4 regions of the Streptomyces sp. BB1-1-1 genome follow, and region 2 is predicted to be linked to each of the others. Evidence: riboswitches for the same ligand, from Rfam matches in the RefSeq annotation. Region 2 holds a riboswitch; each other region holds the start of a gene.

Region 1 (4,180 bases), 3.9 Mb from region 2:
CATCGCGGTGCTGTGGACCTGATCTCCCCGGTGTCCGCACCCGCCGACGACCGCAGCCCCGACCGGGCCTGGAGGACCGCCCCCGCCGCGACCGCCAGCCACGCGGCCACCGCGATCCACAGCAGCGCCTGACCGGGCGCGTCCAGCCACGGGACGTCGAGGACGGCGGCGACGGACAGCGTCGCCGCCGCCGTCATACCGAGGGGGAACACGGTCGACCAGCGGCGCACGTCGTAGCGGATCCGGGGCCACGCGATCTCGGCGGCGAGCAGTACGGCGTACCAGGCGAGGTCGAGGGCGAGCAGGAAGACGGTCACGTCGTGCAGGACGGCGTAGTCGTCGTTGTTCCACAGGTACATGCCCGTCCCGGCCGCCGCGAGGAGCTTGGCGCCGGCGAGGGCCGAGATGGCGAGCGCGCCACCCGCCACCCAGTGGTCTCCGGAGCCCCGGGCCACCTGCCGCAGATCGAAGCGGAACAGGGCGATCAGGTAGAGCACGATCCCGAGCCAGAACGGCACCAGGGACGCGTGCGCCAGCCAGGCCGTCGAGGTGGTGGCGGCCAGTGTGGCGCCCAGCACGGCCACCCCCTCCGTGGCCACGCAGCCCAGGAACACCGCCCCGGGCATCCGGCGCCCCCAGTGCGTGACGACCAGGTACAGCAGTCCCGGCCACAGCAGCGCCGCCAGCGCCAGCAGTGCCGCCGCCACGGGTGACCAGCCGAACAGGGAGATGCGGGTGCCGAGCACGGTCGTCGCGGCGACGGCGGTGAGGGCGCCCGGCGTCCCGGCCCGCGTCACCCACTGGGCCCGCTCGACCAGCAGCAGGTAGACGAAGTTCGCCGCCAGTGTCAGCCAGGCGGCGCAGGCCAGGACCAGGGCGATCCGGGACAGGACCTCGTGGCCCGTCAGGTGCAGGGCGACCGACAGGATGCCGGTCGCCATGACCGCCGCCCCGGCCGCCGGCGGACGCTGCGCCCACCAGGCGCGCAGGGGGTAGGGGGAGGTGGGAGAGGTGCCGGATGACATGCGCCCGATGCTAAGGACCCGCGCGGCTCAGGCCGGGCGCACCACGCTGTGGATCGACGACTCGCCGTCGTAGAAGATCGACTCCTCGCGGACGTACGCGCCCGGCTTCGGGGCGTGGATCATCATGCCGTTGCCGATGTAGAGGCCGACGTGACTGAGGTCGTCGTAGAAGAAGACCAGGTCGCCGGGCTGGGCCTGGGAGACCGGGACGGTCGTGCCGGCGTCGACCTGGTCGTAGGTGGTGCGCGGCAGTGTCACCCCCGCGTCCTTCCAGGCGGCCTGGGTCAGGCCCGAGCAGTCGTAGGAGTCGGGGCCGGTGGCGCCCCAGACGTACGGCTTGCCGATCTGGGCGCGGGCGAAGGCGAGTGCCTTCTCGGCCTTGGTGCCGTAGGAGGAGTCCGGCGTGGAGGACCCGGTTTCCGTACCGGCGCCGCTGGAGCCCGAGGAGCCGGATGAGCCCGAGGAGGCGTCGCTCTCCTGCCGGTCGGCCTCCTCCTGCCGCTTGCGCTCCTCGGCCTGCTGCTTCGCGAGTTCCGCGGCCTTGCGGGCGGCCTCCTGCTGCTTCTTCTTCTCGATCGCCGCGAGCCTGGCCTTCTCCTCGGCGGTCAATTCGGAGAGCAGCTCACGCGCGGTGGCGAGCTTCTTCTGAACGGTGGCCTTGGCCGTCTTGAGGTCGCTCTGCGACTCGGTGAGCGTCTGGAGGCTCTCGGTGGCCTCCCGGCGCTTCTCCATCGTCGCCGACTGCTGTGTGACGTAGTCGTCGACCGCGTCCTTCTGGCGGCCGGTGAGCCGGTCCATCAGGTGGGTCCGGTCGACGTAGTCCTGCGGCGAGTCCGCGAGCAGGAAGGTCGCGGTCTCCGGGACCGTGGAGCCCGTGCGGTACTGGGCGGAGGCGAAGGAACCCAGCTCCTCGCGCGCCTCGTTGAGCTTCTGGGTGCGCTCGGCGACGTCGTCGAGGAGGGTGTCGACGCGCTTGCGCTGCTTGGAGGTCTTCTCCTTGGCCGCGTTGTACTTCTCCGTCGCCGACCCCGCCTGGCGGTACAGGTCGTCGACCTTCTTCTCGACCTCTTCCAGGCTCGGCCTGTCGTCGTCCGACGGCGCGGCGGTGGCCGTCTGGGACAGCAGGGCGACGGAGGTGAGGGCCGCCGTGGCGAGGGCGGGGGTCCGTATGCCTGCGACGCGCGTACCCGTGGGACGCGACTTGCGGTGCGACGCCAAGGAGGCGACTCCTTCCAAAGCTCCGCCTACCGGGTTAGCTGTCGGGTTCGGGCGGTGTGGCGCGGAAGGGTTGCCCTACGGCGGATCCGCCCCCGTGGAGGGCGGTGCGGCCGATTCACCCCAAGGTTCTCGGTCGGGTCCCCGGCTCCGGGCGCCGTGCGGGCACGTCGGACTCGGCGGAGGCCGCGCGGCCCGGCGACGTTCGCCGGAGGGGGTCGTGCGGCCTGTCCGCACCGTAGCCAACTCGTGTGGCGGCTGTGAAGGTTGGTGGGTGATATGCCCGATACATTTTCGTGACCTTCGGTGTGCGGCCCCACTTCGGTCACTCTTCGTCGCCCGCTCTGTCGCAGGGCGTGCCCGGTGGCGGGATCCCGGCCATTTTCCGGGGTGGCGGCGGGTTGTCGGTGGGGCGCCCTAGACTCGGAGAGCGATGAGCAGCCTCTTTGACGACAGCTTCCTGGCGAGCCTCCAGACCCCCCGGGGTCACGAGGAGGAACCTCCGCCGCCGCCCGAGGACGATCACGGACCGGAGCCGGTTCCGCACGATCTGTTCGCCGGGAAGTTCGACGCGCCGCCGGAGCGGGACACCCACTACCGGGACGGCGCCCCGCGCCCCGCCCTGGACGCGGCCGCGCTCCTGGCGGGGCTGAACGAGAACCAGCGCGCCGCCGTCGTCCACTCCGGCTCCCCGCTGCTCATCGTGGCCGGCGCGGGCTCGGGCAAGACCCGCGTGCTCACCCACCGCATCGCCCACCTGCTGGCCGAGCGGAGCGTCCACCCCGGCCAGATCCTCGCGATCACCTTCACCAACAAGGCCGCGGGCGAGATGAAGGAGCGCGTGGAGCAGCTCGTCGGCCCGCGCGCGAACGCGATGTGGGTGATGACCTTCCACAGCGCGTGCGTCCGCATCCTGCGCCGCGAGTCGAAGAAGCTCGGGTTCACCTCGTCCTTCTCGATCTACGACGCGGCCGACTCCAAGCGGCTCATGGCGCTGGTCTGCCGCGACCTGGACCTGGACCCCAAGCGCTTCCCGCCCAAGTCCTTCAGCGCCAAGATCAGCAACCTGAAGAACGAGCTGATCGACGAGGAGGACTTCGCCGCCCAGGCGGCCGACGGTTTCGAGAAGACCGTCGCGCAGGCCTACGCCCTCTACCAGTCGCGGCTGCGCGAGGCCAACGCCCTCGACTTCGACGACCTGATCATGACGACGGTCAACCTGCTCCGCGCCTTCCCGGACGTCGCCGAGCACTACCGCCGCCGCTTCCGGCACGTCCTGGTCGACGAGTACCAGGACACCAACCACGCCCAGTACTCCCTGGTCCGCGAGCTCGTCGGCACCACCGAGCACGCCGTCGACGTGCCGCCCGAGGCCGAGGTCCCGCCCGCCGAACTGTGCGTGGTGGGCGACGCCGACCAGTCGATCTACGCCTTCCGCGGCGCCACCATCCGCAACATCCTCCAGTTCGAGGAGGACTACCCGGACGCGACGACGATCCTCCTGGAGCAGAACTACCGCTCCACCCAGACGATCCTCACCGCCGCCAACGCGGTCATCGAGCGCAATGAGTCCCGCCGCCCCAAGAACCTGTGGACCAACCAGGGCGCGGGCTCCCAGATCACCGGGTACGTCGCCGACACCGAGCACGACGAGGCCCAGTTCGTCGCCGACGAGATAGACCGCCTCACCGACGCGGGCGAGGCGAAGGCCGGCGACGTCGCCGTCTTCTACCGCACCAACGCCCAGTCCCGTGTCTTCGAAGAGGTCTTCATCCGCGTCGGCCTGCCCTACAAGGTCGTCGGCGGCGTCCGCTTCTACGAGCGCAAGGAGGTCCGGGACGTCCTGGCCTACCTGCGGGTGCTGGCCAACCCCGAGGACTCGGTGCCGCTGCGCCGCATCCTCAACGTCCCCAAGCGCGGCATCGGCGACCGCGCCGAGG
Region 2 (4,180 bases):
TAGCTGCTGCGCAGCCACCGCACGTCGTGCAGATCGGTGCCGGCAGGGATGTTCCGACAGAGTGCGGACGGTGAGCCTGACATGGTGCCTCCTTACGCGCCTGCCGCGGTCGCGGCGATGAAGTCCAACGAGTCCTCGGGCGAAAGGGCATGGATCAGAAGGGCGTTGAAGGCCTCGGTATAGGCCTCTAGGTCTTCTTTCCGTTCGAGATGCAGGCTACTCGTCAAGTGGTCGAGAACAACCACGTCCAGATCAGAAGTGCTCGAAAAAGAGAAGATTACGAAAGGGCCGGTGACACCGATGTGCGCCCCGGCGGCAAACGGCAGTACCTGGAGCCGGACATGGGGGAGACGCGCGGCCTCGACCAGTCGCGCCAGCTGACGGGACATGACACCGGGGCCGCCCACCTCCCGGCGCAGCACCGCCTCGTCCAGGACCGCGCTCAGCAGCAGCGGCGGCTGCGCCCGCAGTACGTCCTGCCGGGCCAGCCGTACTTCCACCAGCGTGTCCAGCCGCTCCTCCGGCAGCCCGTCCGCCGCGGCGCGCGTCACCGCGCGGGCGTACTCCGGCGTCTGCAACAGCCCGGGGACCACCGTGGTCTCCAGCGTGCGCATCGCGCTGGCCTGGGACTCCAGGCTGATGAAGTCGCGGTAGGTCGGGGGCAGTACCCCGCGATAGGCGTGCCACCAGTGGTTCCGGCCGCCCGCGTCGTCGGAGCCCGCCAGCATCACCAGCAGCTCCCGCAACTGGTCGTCGTCCACGCCGTAGGCGTCCAGCAGTAACCGCACGTCGGCCGGTTTCGCCCCGCTCGTCCCGGTCTCGATCCGGCTGACCTTCGACTGGTGCCAGCCCACCAGCCGGGCCGCCTCGCCGCTGGTGATACCCGCCGACGTGCGCAGGGCGCGCAGTTCCGCGCCCAGCTTCCGGCGGCGCACCACGGGACCGTGCTGCATGGGCCACTCCCTTACTCCTTATGGGCCGCCCAAATACGCTCTGCCGTCGCAGAGTTCACCGCTTTGAGCGACAGATATATGCATATCTTGGTGGATCGCCGCCCCGCACCGGCCTGGTGATGGCAGTCTGGCGGCGAAGCACCAGTCCGGGACCGTACTCGAACCATCCGCTCCGTGTCCGGCTGCGGTCCCGTGGGAAAGGGACGACGTCGCCATGGCAGACCATCTGGAAGCATCCGTCACTCTGCCGAGCGATCCCGCCTCGGTGGCCGCCGCGCGCACCTATGTGGTCGGCACACTGGCGGAGTGGGGCCTGCCGCCGGACACCGACGTGTCCGACACCGTTCGGCTCATCGTCTCGGAGCTGACGACCAACGCGGTCCAGCACACGTTCGGACAGTCACCCACCTTCACCGTGGACCTCGTGCTCGACCGTGACGAGCGGCTGCGCATCGGTGTCACCGACAGCCATCCGCGGTTTCCCAAGCGCCTGCCCGCCGCCGTCCAGCAGGACAACGGCCGGGGCATGGTGATCATCCGCTGGCTGACGGCGGAGTGCGGCGGCAAGCTGAGAGTGCGGCCCACGCGCGAGGGCGGCAAGACCGTCTCCATCGAACTGCCCTGGGCACCGCCGGCCGGTCCGGTGCCCGCCGAACCGGCCTCGGCCGTCGGGCGGGCCGTGGGAAGCCAGGAGCCGCAGCGGTGAGTCGCCGACGGTCCCCGGCGCGCCGCAGGCGCATACCACGCACCCGAGGGGGTGACGGCGGGTCAGGACGCCGTCACCCCCTCGGGCGGGCTACTTGACCCGGCCGTACCAGACGCTGCCGGTCCAGATCTTCTGCAGACGCACCACGTCCCCGGTCTTCGGGGCGTGCCAGATCTTGCCCTTCCCGGCGTAGATGCCGACGTGGTAGATGCTGCGACCCGAGTGGAAGAACACCAGGTCCCCGGTCTTGCGGTTCTTGGCGGAGATGTGACGGGTCTTGTTGTACTGCTGGGCGGCGGTGCGTGGCAGCTTCTTGCCGGCCTTCTTGAACGAGTACAGCGTCAGCCCCGAGCAGTCGAACCTGCTTGGTCCGACGGCGCCCCATTTGTATGGCGCGCCCTTCTTGGAGGCAGCGATCTTGAGGGCCTTCGTCGCATGGCTCGCCGCGACCGCCTCGGAGGCGACGCCGGGGACCACTACGGAACCGCCCACGGCGGCGAGGGTGAGGGCCGAGGCCGTACCGGCACGGGCCATCAGCGACGGGACACGATTGAGCGCGGACATGCGCAACCCTTCGTCAGCCGCCTGTGAAGGATGACCTGTCGGATTCGGGCTGGCGAAGTTGCCCGGCCGCACGAGTGCGGCTTCACCCCAAGGGCTGCTCGGCCCGGCGCGGCTCCAGCGGAGACGACCGTTCCGGCGACCCGTCGTGCTCGGGTCCTCCACTCCTGCCGATCCACTCCTGTCGACCGGTCGTCCGGGCGGCGGCAGGACTCGGCGTCCGCCCGGACCGCCCCGCCGCTGCGGCGGGGGCTTGTCGTCAGTCACGGATCTTGTCTCGCCCCATGGGAAAATCCCAACGGAACGTGCCCTTTGTGTTGTTACTCACCACTCACCCGTTCGGGTGGACACCTCTGTGTTCGACCAGCCGGTGCGTGTGGTGACGACCCCGGGACCAGCGACGCAGTGGCTCATTGCGCTGTCCGGACACGCGGGTCGCGCAAGCTCGGCCGGTCGGAAATCGGAGGTTTCCCTACGCCGAAAGGCGGTACGCCGTTTGGTCCGTTTCGACTCCGGTTGCCTCAACGGCCGGAACGGGGCGGAAGGCCGACTCGCGCCGTCCGCCGTTCACCGTCTAGCACGCGCAGCGCCCGGGCCAGGGTGGTGGCGTGCAGCTCGGTCTCGCGCCGCCGGTGCATCAGCGCCAGCGCGTCGCGCAGGGCGGCAGCCTTGCCGACCAGCGCCTGGGCGGCCCGCAGCCCGCGATAGGTGTCGCCCTCCCGCGCGGGGTTGATGCGCCCGAGCAGGTCGACGACGTCCAGGTACCGGTCGATCAGCTCGGCCTCGGCGCGGGTCAGGGCGGGCAGTGGTGGCAGTTCCGGTGGCAGCATCGCCGGATCACCTCGCGCCGGGTGCCGGAGATGTGACCCTGCGGCTGGGCACCACCCGGTCCACCAGGCCGTACTCCAGGGCCTGTTGCGCGTCCAGGACGGTGTGCCGTTCGATGTCCGCGCTCACCTGCTCGGGACTGCGGCCCGTGTGCCGTACGAGGATCTCCTCCAGGCGGGCGCGGACGCGGATCAACTCGCCGGCCTGGATGGCCAGGTCGCTCGTCGGCCCCTCCACCGGCTCGGTGAGCGCGGGCTGATGGATGACCACCCGTGCGCCCGGCAGGGCAGCGCGTTTGCCGGGCGTGCCCGCCGCCAGCAGTACCGCGGCCAACGCGCCCGCCTGCCCGAGGCAGGTCGTCTCCACGTCGCAGGCGACGTAGCGCATGGTGTCGTAGATCGCCGTCATCGCGGTGAAGGAGCCGCCGGGCGAGTTGATGTAGAGCGCGATGTCCCGGTCCGGGGCCTGGTGTTCGAGATACATGAACTGCGCCATCACGTCGTTCGCGGAGGTCTCGTCGACCGGTGTCCCGAGGAAGACGATCCGCTCCTCCAGCAGCTTCGAGTACGGGTCCGTCGTCCGGCTCCCGGCACTCGTGCGCTCGGTGAACTCGGGCAGGACGTGACGGGCGGACGGTCGGGTCATGGCGAACCCCTCCTCGTGGCAGAACCGTGTTCGGCTGCACTGCCTCCTGTAAAAAATGTACAGGACGTACGTTGCGGAGGGTGAGGAGTCGCGAGGATCGCGCGTTCGCCGGCAGCGGAAGCGAGCCGTAGGGGGGCGTGGGGCGCCCGCGTTCATCCCCCGTTCGGCGGCTCGTGCAGGCCGAAGGAGGAGCCCTGGTCGTCCCGGCACAGCGCGAACCGGCCGAACCGGGCCACCGACTCCGCGTCCTCCTCGCCCTCCTCGCCGAGGTCCTGGACCGAGCCGCCCAGTTTCCGCACCCTGGCCACGGCGGCGTCCAGGTCGTCGACCCGGAAGAAGACGTACGGGGAGGCGCCCGCGTCACCGCCGTGCAGGCCGCCCGGCACACCGCCCGTGCCGATGGAGAACCCGCGCCCCGTGGGGCCGGCTTCGAGAGCCCAGTCGAACAGGCTGCCGTAGAAGACGCGCCCGCGTTCGGGATCGGCCA
Region 3 (4,180 bases), 6.2 Mb from region 2:
CCGGGCCCGCCCCCCGCATCCGCGGCACGACCGACCGGTCCCTCGATGACCATCCCACCGGTGGCCAGATCCGCCCCCACATTCGCAGCACGACCGACCGGCCCCTCGGCCACCGTTCCACCGGCGGCCGGGTCCGCCCCCCCACTCCTCGCCACCCGGCGGCGAGCCGGACTCCGGCCGACCGCCCGCACTCCGGCCACCCACCCGCCGGCGTCCGCCCACCCGGCCCACGGCCACCCCACCCGCGCAAACCGGCAAAGCGACCCCGCGGCCGTCCGCCGCGCGCCCCGCACCCCGCACCGCCGTCAGGCCACCGCCGCGATCCGCACCTTGATGTCGTCCGGCGACAGCGCCCCCTTCGCGGTCACGTGGTCGCCCGACGACTCGCCTCGCAGCCGGCGTCCGATCCACGGCACCAGGTACTCGCGTGCCCAGTGCACGTCGTCGCGCCTGACGTGCAGGGTGCCGCGGGGCGGCAGCGGCGGCCAGGGCTGGTCCGGGTCGGCGGGGACGCGCAGGCCGAGGGCCTGGCCCGCGCGCAGCGCCACGCGGGTGTGGCCCTCCGGCGACAGGTGCAGCCGGTCGGCGTCCCACGCCCTGCGGTCCTGGACGCTCCGGAGCGACCACAGGTCGAGCACGGGGCAGCCGTAGCGGTCGGCGACGGCACGGACGTGCCCGTTGTAGGTCGCGATCTTGCCGCGCAGATGCTTGAGGACGGGCACCCCACGGGTGTCGAAGCCGGTCGTCACCAGGACGGTGCCGGCCGCCGCGGCCAGCGCGGCCACCGCGCGTTCGAACCGCTCGGCCACCTCGTCCGGATCGGTGCCGGGCCGGATGATGTCGTTGCCGCCCGCCGCGAACGAGACCAGGTCCGGCGCGAGTTCGGCGACCCTCGGGACCTGCTCCGCCACGATCTGGTCGAGCAGCCTGCCGCGCACGGCGAGGTTCGTGTACCTGAAGTCGCCCTCGGGGCGCCGGTCCGCGAGCAGTACGGCCAACCGGTCCGCCCAGCCGACGAACGACCCGTCGGGGCCCGGGTCGCCGACGCCCTCGGTGAAGCTGTCCCCCACCGCCACGTACGACCCGATCACTTCTCTGCTGTCACTCTTCGAATCGTCTGCCACGTCGGCCCATGATTCACCTTGGAATGTGACCTACGCGACCGTAGGAAAGGGTTGACGGGCGGTGAGAAAAACCACGCCTAAAGTGTTCGTCAATTCCGGAATACACCGAAGGCCGGACCCGGGGATCGGGGTCCGGCCTTCAGCGGCGCGGAGGCCGCGCCCAAGCGGTCGTCAGAGAGAGACGCCGTGCGAGCGCAGGTAGGCGATCGGGTCCACGTCCGAGCCGTAGTCCGGCGTGGTGCGGATCTCGAAGTGCAGGTGCGGACCGGTCACGTTGCCGGTGGCACCCGAGAGACCGACCTGCTGACCCGCCGTCACGGACTGACCGGCGGAGACGGAGAGCGAGGACAGGTGGGCGTACTGGGCGTAGTGGCCGTCGGCGAGCTGGATGACGACCTGGTTGCCGTACGCGCCGCCCCAGCCGGCGGAGACGACGGTGCCCGCGCCGACGGCCTTGAGCGAGGTGCCGGTCGGGACGACGAAGTCCGTGCCGGTGTGGTAACCGCTGGACCACATGCTGCCGGTCTGGTGGTACGGGGTGCCGACGCTGCCGCCGGGCACGGGGGAGGTGAAGCCGCTGGTGGTGCCGGCGGACTGGGCGCTCGTGTCGGACGAGTCCGAGGACGAGGTCTTCGCGGCGTCCGACGACTTCTCGGCCGACTCGGACTTCTCGGAGGACGACTTCTTCGGCGCGGCGGGCTTCTCGGCCGGCTTCTCCGACTCGGCGGAGGAGGGGGCCGAGGACTTGGCGGCCTGCTCGCCGACCGAGAGCTTCAGGCCGGGGTGGATCAGCGACGGGTCCGAGCCGACGACGTCACGGTTGTCCGCGTACAGCTTCTTCCAGCCGCCGTCGACGTCCTGCTCGTCGGCGATCTTCGAGAGGTAGTCACCGCTCTTCACGGTGTACGTCCGCGAGTCCGAGTTCTTCTCGGCGCTGCTGCCGGCGGCCTTCTTCGCGGTCGTCGGTATGGACTGCACGGCCTGTTCGGAGACGGACTGCGCGGGAGCGGCGTGGGCGCCGGCGGCACCCAGCAGCGGCAGCGCGAGCGCGGCGCCACCGGTTCCGGCGACGGCGATGGTGCGGGTCAGGCGCATGGCCCTGGTACGGCGGTGCTTACCCTTCGCGGGCATGGCGATTTCCTCTCCGGCGCCTACGAGGTGAGCTGTCGGGTGCGAGCTGGAGATGCCCGGCCGCGTCGAGACGCGGCTTAACCCCAAGCCGTTCCGGGAACCGGAACAGGCAGTTGTACCTGTGGGTCCCCCGCTCCTGCCGTGTACGGGTGGTGGATGAGTGCGGGCTCCGGTCGGCGGCAGGATTAGGCGTCCGTCCGGATCGGTGGTGAACGTAAGGGACCAAGACGCGCGGGGACAAGCGAGGGGTTCCATTGACAGGTGTTCCGATTGATCCTTTACGGGAATTACCGGTCACCCTCCGTCGATTCGCGCAGTGCCCTTTCGCGTAAACAGCCTTGAAAACCGGCCGAATTACGTGAACATGACGAGCAACGCACGGTCACGGATATGACGCTGCTCACGCGCCGCCTCTCCAGCCCCTTTCATTCCAGGGCCAGTTGGAATGAAGGTGCTAATTCGGACAGAAGGTTTAGATGCGGCGCAGTCGGGCGGCCGTGCCGCCGAGGCCACCGGACCGTGCCGTATCTTCGAGTGGTGCCCGTCGGCGAGCAGCGCCGGCGGGGCGGAGTGGGAGGAGCCCCCGTGACGCAGCAGGTCCCGTCGACCGAACCCGAGCTGGCCGGTGTGCGTAACTTCCGTGACGTGGGCGGGCTGCCGACCGTGGACGGGCGGCGGGTGCGACACGGCGTGCTGTTCCGCAGCGGCCACCTGGCGCACGCCACCGGGGAGGACGCCGCGTTCCTGGCCTCGCTGGGCCTGCACACCATCTTCGACTTCCGCAACGCGGCCGACCAGAAGCTCGAGGGCCCGGACGTCGAGCTGCCCGGCGTACGCAATGTGAACCTGCCGCTGAGCGATCCGGCCGATGGTGCCGAGTTCTGGAAGATGGTCCGCGACGGCGACCTCGACCAGCTGCACGAGATCCTGGCGGACGACAAGGCCGCCAACCGGATGATCGAGTCCTACCGCATGATCATCAAGGAGCGCACGGCGGAGCACTCCCGGGTGCTGCACGCGCTCGCCGAGGACAGCGTCCCCGCCCTGATGCACTGCGCGGCCGGCAAGGACCGCGCGGGCCTGTCGATCGCGATCACCCTGCTCGCCCTGGGCGTCGAGAGCGACGCCATCGTCGACGACTACCTGAAGTCGAACGCCACGCACCGCCGCTACAAGGTGCGCCGCAGCAGCTCCGCCGCCTCCGCCTACTCCCCCGAGGTCATGGAGCTGCTCAGCCCCCTCTTCGACGCGCGCGCCGAGTATCTGGCGGCGGCCTTCGAGACGGTCGAGGAGACCTGGGGCGGGGTCGACGCCTACCTGGAGAAGGGCCTGCGGATCACGCCGGAGACCCGGGAGCGGCTGCGCGAGCGGATGCTGGACTGAGCCACCCGCTCACCGGCTGTTGGCGCCCACCTCGAAGAGCAGGTAGATGAAGGCCGCGAAGACGTGGCCCACGACGAGGTAGATGAAGAGCCGCACCCACAGGGCGCGCGGGAACTTCTCCTGCAGGTTCATGGCGTCTCTCCGAGGGTGGGGTGGGCCGACGTGGTGGCCGGTCCCAGGCACAGCGCCGTCGCCGGGCTCTGCAGCAGGGTGTGGACGAAGAGGAGGTCGACCCCGTCGGCGTCCTGAGCGGCGATCCGGTGCGGGGTCAGCGAGTCGAAGTGCGCGCTGTCACCCGGACCGAGCCGGTGCACGGTGTCCCCGAGGCGCAGACGCAGCCGGCCGCGCAGGACGTGCAGCCACTCCTCCCCGGGGTGCACCCGCACGATGTCACCCTGTGAGCCGTGCGGCACATGGACCCGCAGGGCCTGCATCCCGCGCCCGGCCCCGCCGGCCTGCCAGTACGTCCAGCCGCCCGCGAACGTCGGCTCCATGGCGTCGGCACGCACGACGGCGTCCCGGTCCGCGGCCGTCTCGCCGAG
Region 4 (4,180 bases), 3.7 Mb from region 2:
TACCGGACATCAGGCCGCTCTCCAGGCCGCCGAGGTCCGGTAGGCCCAGGTCGGTGCTGATCTTGACCGTGCCGGACAGCTGCTCGACGTCCGACTTGGCGATCTTCTCTATGAGCTGCTCCGCCGTGACCTTCGGAAGGTCGGGGTCCCCGGAGTCGGCGAGCGCGGGGACGAGGCCGATCGTCGCGGCCGCCACTCCCATCACCGCGACCGGGACGACGTACCGCGCGGCCCTGCGCCGTCCGGCGCGCAGCTCCTCGCCCTCCCCGGCGGTCGTGTTGTCGTCGGAATCGATCGGTGCCATGTGTGCCCTACCTCCGTCGTCGGCGGCGGCTGTCCCACGATCTCGCGCTCGTTCACCCGTGAGCCGCCATTCTCACCCGAATCGGTGAGGATTGGTGTTTCCGTGGTGTCCATCTGACCAAATCGGCCAAGCGGAATCGTCAGACCGCGGGCTCAACTCCGCCTACTCCTGCGGGATGACACGGAGGGGTCGCGGCTCCCCCGGCCCGTAGGGGGCGGGGTAGGCGGCCGGGCGCTCAGCCGGCCCGGTGCACCACGGCGTCGCACAGTTCCACCAGCGCGGACTTCGCCTCGCACTCCTTGAGCGGGGCCAGCGCCGCCCGGGCGTCCTTGGCGTACCGCACGGTGTCCCGCCGCGCCTGCTCCAGCGCGGGGTGGGCGCGCAGCAGCCGCAGCGCCTCCGCGTGCCGCGCGTCGTCGCTCAGGTCGGAGTCCAGCAGCTCGCACAGGGCGATGTCCTCGGCGAGCCCCAGCCGGGCCGCCCGCTCGCGCAGCCGCAGCACCGGGAGGGTCGGGATGCCCTCACGCAGGTCGGTGCCGGGCGTCTTCCCCGACTCGTGGGAGTCGGAGGCGATGTCCAGGACGTCGTCCGCGAGCTGGAAGGCGACGCCGAGCCGCTCGCCGTACTGGGTGAGCACGTCCACGACCGTCTCGTCGGCGCCGGACATCATCGCGCCGAACCGGCAGGAGACCGCCACCAGCGAGCCCGTCTTGCCGCCCAGCACGTCCAGGTAGTGGTCGACCGGGTCCCGGCCGTCCTGCGGCCCCGCCGTCTCCAGGATCTGGCCGGTGACGAGCCGTTCGAACGCCAGGGCCTGCACGCGGACCGCCTCGGGACCGAGGTCGGCGAGGATCTGTGAGGCGCGGGCGAAGAGGAAGTCGCCGGTGAGGACCGCGACCGAGTTGTCCCAGCGGGTGTTGGCGCTGGGCACGCCGCGCCGTACGGCGGCCTCGTCCATCACGTCGTCGTGGTACAGGGTGGCGAGGTGGGTCAGCTCGACGACGACGGCCGAGGGCACGATCCCGGGGGCGTACCGGTCGCCGAACTGAGCGGAGAGCATCACCAGCAGTGGCCGGAAACGCTTGCCGCCGGCCCGCACCAGATGCTGGGCGGCCTCCGTGATGAACGGAACCTCGCTTTTGGTTGCCTCAAGCAACCCTTCCTCGACCGCAACCAATCCGGCCTGGACATCGGCTTCCAGAGCCTGGTCCCGCACGCTCAGCCCGAACGGCCCGACGACGGTCACGAGGGGTCTCCTGTCTGCTGGTGTCTACTGGCGATTACCTGGTTTGTCGATAGGTCGCTGCCACCACTCAAGTCAGCGTATCCGGTCACCTTTCGATCACCGCTAGCGCCCACCGTTACAGGCCGGTCGGTATCGGATCATGCACAGTATGTTTTTGATCAGGTGATATGAGCAGATATCGATCGCAATCACCAGGGGCCGGAACCCGCCACCGAAGATCACATCACCCCTCCCAACGGCCCGCACTCCGAATACGTCACCCGCTCGGGTCACCCCGATCCCGCCCCGAACGGATGCCCGCACAGCACACGGAAACACCGGCCGGGGCGGGGTCGGAGACGAGAGACGCGCGGCGGCCGACCCACCCGACCGCCGGCCGGAACCCGAAACCCTCCCCACCTACGGGCGATTGACTCCGAGTTGGCATTAATGCCCGATTTGCCAGCCTTGCTGAGGCGGGTGAGTTGGCTCACTTCGCCCCACCTGTAGGCAACCCTGCCGCCGACCGTGCCCTCCCTTTGCCCCGCAAGCCAGTTGAGGCTTGGCAGCCGCAAAGGATCAAGCACCTCAAACACCTCAGACCAAGGTCAACAGGCGCGTTGGGTGATTCCTGCACTTGTTTCGGACATGTGCTCTCGCATACGTTCCCGGCCTGTCGGGCGGACGCCGAATCCTGCCACCGCCCGGACGCACAGTCATCCGCCAACAAACTCGCAGGCAGGAGCGGGGGACCCAGGTAAGTCGCCGCACCGGTCACCACCGGAGCGGCTAGGGGTGAAGCCGTGCCCGTCAGGGCCCGGCCGGGCACCTCCCCGCCCGAACCCGACAGCTCACCTCGCAGGCGTAAGGAGAGGGACTCAAGCATGTCTGCCAACGGTCATAACCGTCACGCCCGCACCGCCCGCCTCGCCCGGAAGCTCGCCGTGGCCGGCACCGGCGCCGCCGTGCTCGCCCTGCCGCTCATCGGGGCCACCAGCGCCTCCGCGGCCACTCCGGCCGCCACCACGGCCGCCGCGACCGCCACCACGGCCGCGACGACGTACCCGGACAACCTCGACGGCTGGATCCGTGAGTCGCTCGACATCATGGCCCAGCACGGCATCCCCGGCTCGTACGAGGGCATCCACCGCAACATCATGCGGGAGTCGTCCGGCAACCCGCTGGCCATCAACAACTGGGACATCAACGCCATCAACGGCACCCCGTCCAAGGGCCTGCTCCAGGTGATCGACCCGACCTTCCAGGCGTACCACGTGCCCGGCACCTCCTGGGACCCGTACGACCCGGTCGCCAACATCACCGCCGCCTGCAACTACGCGGCCGACCGGTACGGCTCGATGGACAACGTCTTCGGCGCGTACTGAGCCGTAATACGGGGCTCTGCGCCCTAACACCGGGCTCTACGCCGTAATAGCAGGCTCTGCGCCGTATCACGAAGCTCTGAAGATCCGTTCGAGGACGACGGCCACGCCGTCGTCCTCGTTCGTCAGGGTGACCTCGTCGGCCACCGCCTTGAGTTCGGGGTGGGCGCCCGCCATCGCGACACCGTGGGCCGCCCAGTCGAACATGGGGATGTCGTTGGGCATGTCCCCGAAGGCGATCGTCCGTCGGCGGCTCACGCCCAGGCGCTCGGCGGCCAGCGCCAGGCCGGTGGCCTTGGTGATGCCGCACGGCTGGAGCTCGACCGTCCCCGGACCCGACATCGTGACCGTGGCGAGGGAACCGACCACCGCGCGCGCCGTCGCCGCCAACTCGTCGTCGGACAGCTCGGGATGGCGCAGCAGCACCTTGCTGATCGGCGCGCTCCACAGCTCGTCGCGCCGCTCGACCCGCACCGCGGGCAGCGTCGGGTGAGGCATCAGGTAACCCGGCTCGATGAGGGTCAGGCCGTCGACACCGTCCTGGTCGACCGCCGCGTGCACCTGCCCCACCTCGGCCTCGATCTTGCCGAGCGCGGTCTCGGCCAACTCCCGGTCCAGGGTGACCGACCACAGCATCCGGTGCGCGCCGGCGTCGTACACCTGGGCGCCCTGGCCGCACACCACGAGCCCCGTGCAGCCGAGACGGTCGAGCAGGGGCCGCACCCGGGGCGCCGGCCGCCCCGTCACCACCAGATGCCGCGCACCGGCCCCGGCCACCCGCGCCAGCGCGGCCAGTGACCGGCCGGACACGGTGTCGTCGCCGCGGAGCAGCGTGCCGTCGAGATCGGTGGCGACGAGTGAATACGCGGTGCGGTCCATGATCAGAGAATACGGACACCGCACCTGTCCGACTCACCCGCGATCGCTTCCGAACGAGGAGGCGCGAGGTCGGCACGAGTCCGCACGAGTACGGCACGAGTGCGCACGAGGACGCACGTTCGTGTCCGAAACCTGGCACATCATCGGCTAAAGCCGGTTAAAGGCCTGTGCACCGGTTGGCAACAACATGGTCCGCTACCTACCGGCCGGACGGCACCCGGGGGTACCTTCCTTTTGTCCAGGGGGGACTTGATCGGGGGGTCGGGTTGAACAGCGGACGTGTGCGTGTGCTCAGGCCGGAGGAACTGGGCGAGGGGGAACGGGAGCACTGGCGCGAGCTGCGCGCCAAGTCGACGGCACCACGCAATCCGTTCATGGAACCGGAGTTCA

The links. A riboswitch is a leader RNA that binds a small molecule or an ion and turns the genes downstream of it on or off. The one in region 2 is predicted to bind cyclic di-AMP.
Region 1: linked by a shared signal. The riboswitch ahead of RI578_RS15585 (NlpC/P60 family protein) and the one ahead of RI578_RS33415 (C40 family peptidase) in region 2 are both predicted to bind cyclic di-AMP.
Region 3: linked by a shared signal. The riboswitch ahead of RI578_RS05055 (LysM peptidoglycan-binding domain-containing M23 family metallopeptidase) and the one ahead of RI578_RS33415 (C40 family peptidase) in region 2 are both predicted to bind cyclic di-AMP.
Region 4: linked by a shared signal. The riboswitch ahead of RI578_RS16560 (transglycosylase SLT domain-containing protein) and the one ahead of RI578_RS33415 (C40 family peptidase) in region 2 are both predicted to bind cyclic di-AMP.

Annotation. Positions count from the first base shown of each region.
Region 1 is NZ_CP134203.1:3,417,177-3,421,356, reverse strand. Features, by position in the region: gene RI578_RS15590 (tellurite resistance/C4-dicarboxylate transporter family protein) at 1-1,025, opposite strand, end outside; gene RI578_RS15595 (hypothetical protein) at 1-22, shown strand, start outside; gene RI578_RS15585 (NlpC/P60 family protein) at 1,053-2,243, opposite strand; cyclic di-AMP (ydaO/yuaA leader) riboswitch at 2,250-2,432, opposite strand; gene pcrA (DNA helicase PcrA) at 2,674-4,180, shown strand, end outside.
Region 2 is NZ_CP134203.1:7,279,782-7,283,961, forward strand. Features, by position in the region: gene RI578_RS33400 (DUF397 domain-containing protein) at 1-83, opposite strand, end outside; gene RI578_RS33405 (helix-turn-helix transcriptional regulator) at 93-953, opposite strand; gene RI578_RS33410 (ATP-binding protein) at 1,168-1,659, shown strand; gene RI578_RS33415 (C40 family peptidase) at 1,750-2,223, opposite strand; cyclic di-AMP (ydaO/yuaA leader) riboswitch at 2,227-2,371, opposite strand; gene RI578_RS33420 (hypothetical protein) at 2,742-3,050, opposite strand; gene RI578_RS33425 (ATP-dependent Clp protease proteolytic subunit) at 3,058-3,693, opposite strand; gene RI578_RS33430 (VOC family protein) at 3,846-4,180, opposite strand, start outside.
Region 3 is NZ_CP134203.1:1,102,206-1,106,385, forward strand. Features, by position in the region: gene RI578_RS05050 (SGNH/GDSL hydrolase family protein) at 306-1,091, opposite strand; gene RI578_RS05055 (LysM peptidoglycan-binding domain-containing M23 family metallopeptidase) at 1,296-2,255, opposite strand; cyclic di-AMP (ydaO/yuaA leader) riboswitch at 2,258-2,417, opposite strand; gene RI578_RS05060 (tyrosine-protein phosphatase) at 2,841-3,638, shown strand; gene RI578_RS05065 (DUF6126 family protein) at 3,648-3,770, opposite strand; gene RI578_RS05070 (XRE family transcriptional regulator) at 3,767-4,180, opposite strand, start outside.
Region 4 is NZ_CP134203.1:3,607,471-3,611,650, forward strand. Features, by position in the region: gene RI578_RS16550 (DUF2092 domain-containing protein) at 1-304, opposite strand, end outside; gene RI578_RS16555 (polyprenyl synthetase family protein) at 540-1,550, opposite strand; cyclic di-AMP (ydaO/yuaA leader) riboswitch at 2,241-2,408, shown strand; gene RI578_RS16560 (transglycosylase SLT domain-containing protein) at 2,414-2,914, shown strand; gene RI578_RS16565 (HAD family hydrolase) at 2,981-3,790, opposite strand; gene RI578_RS16570 (GNAT family N-acetyltransferase) at 4,078-4,180, shown strand, end outside.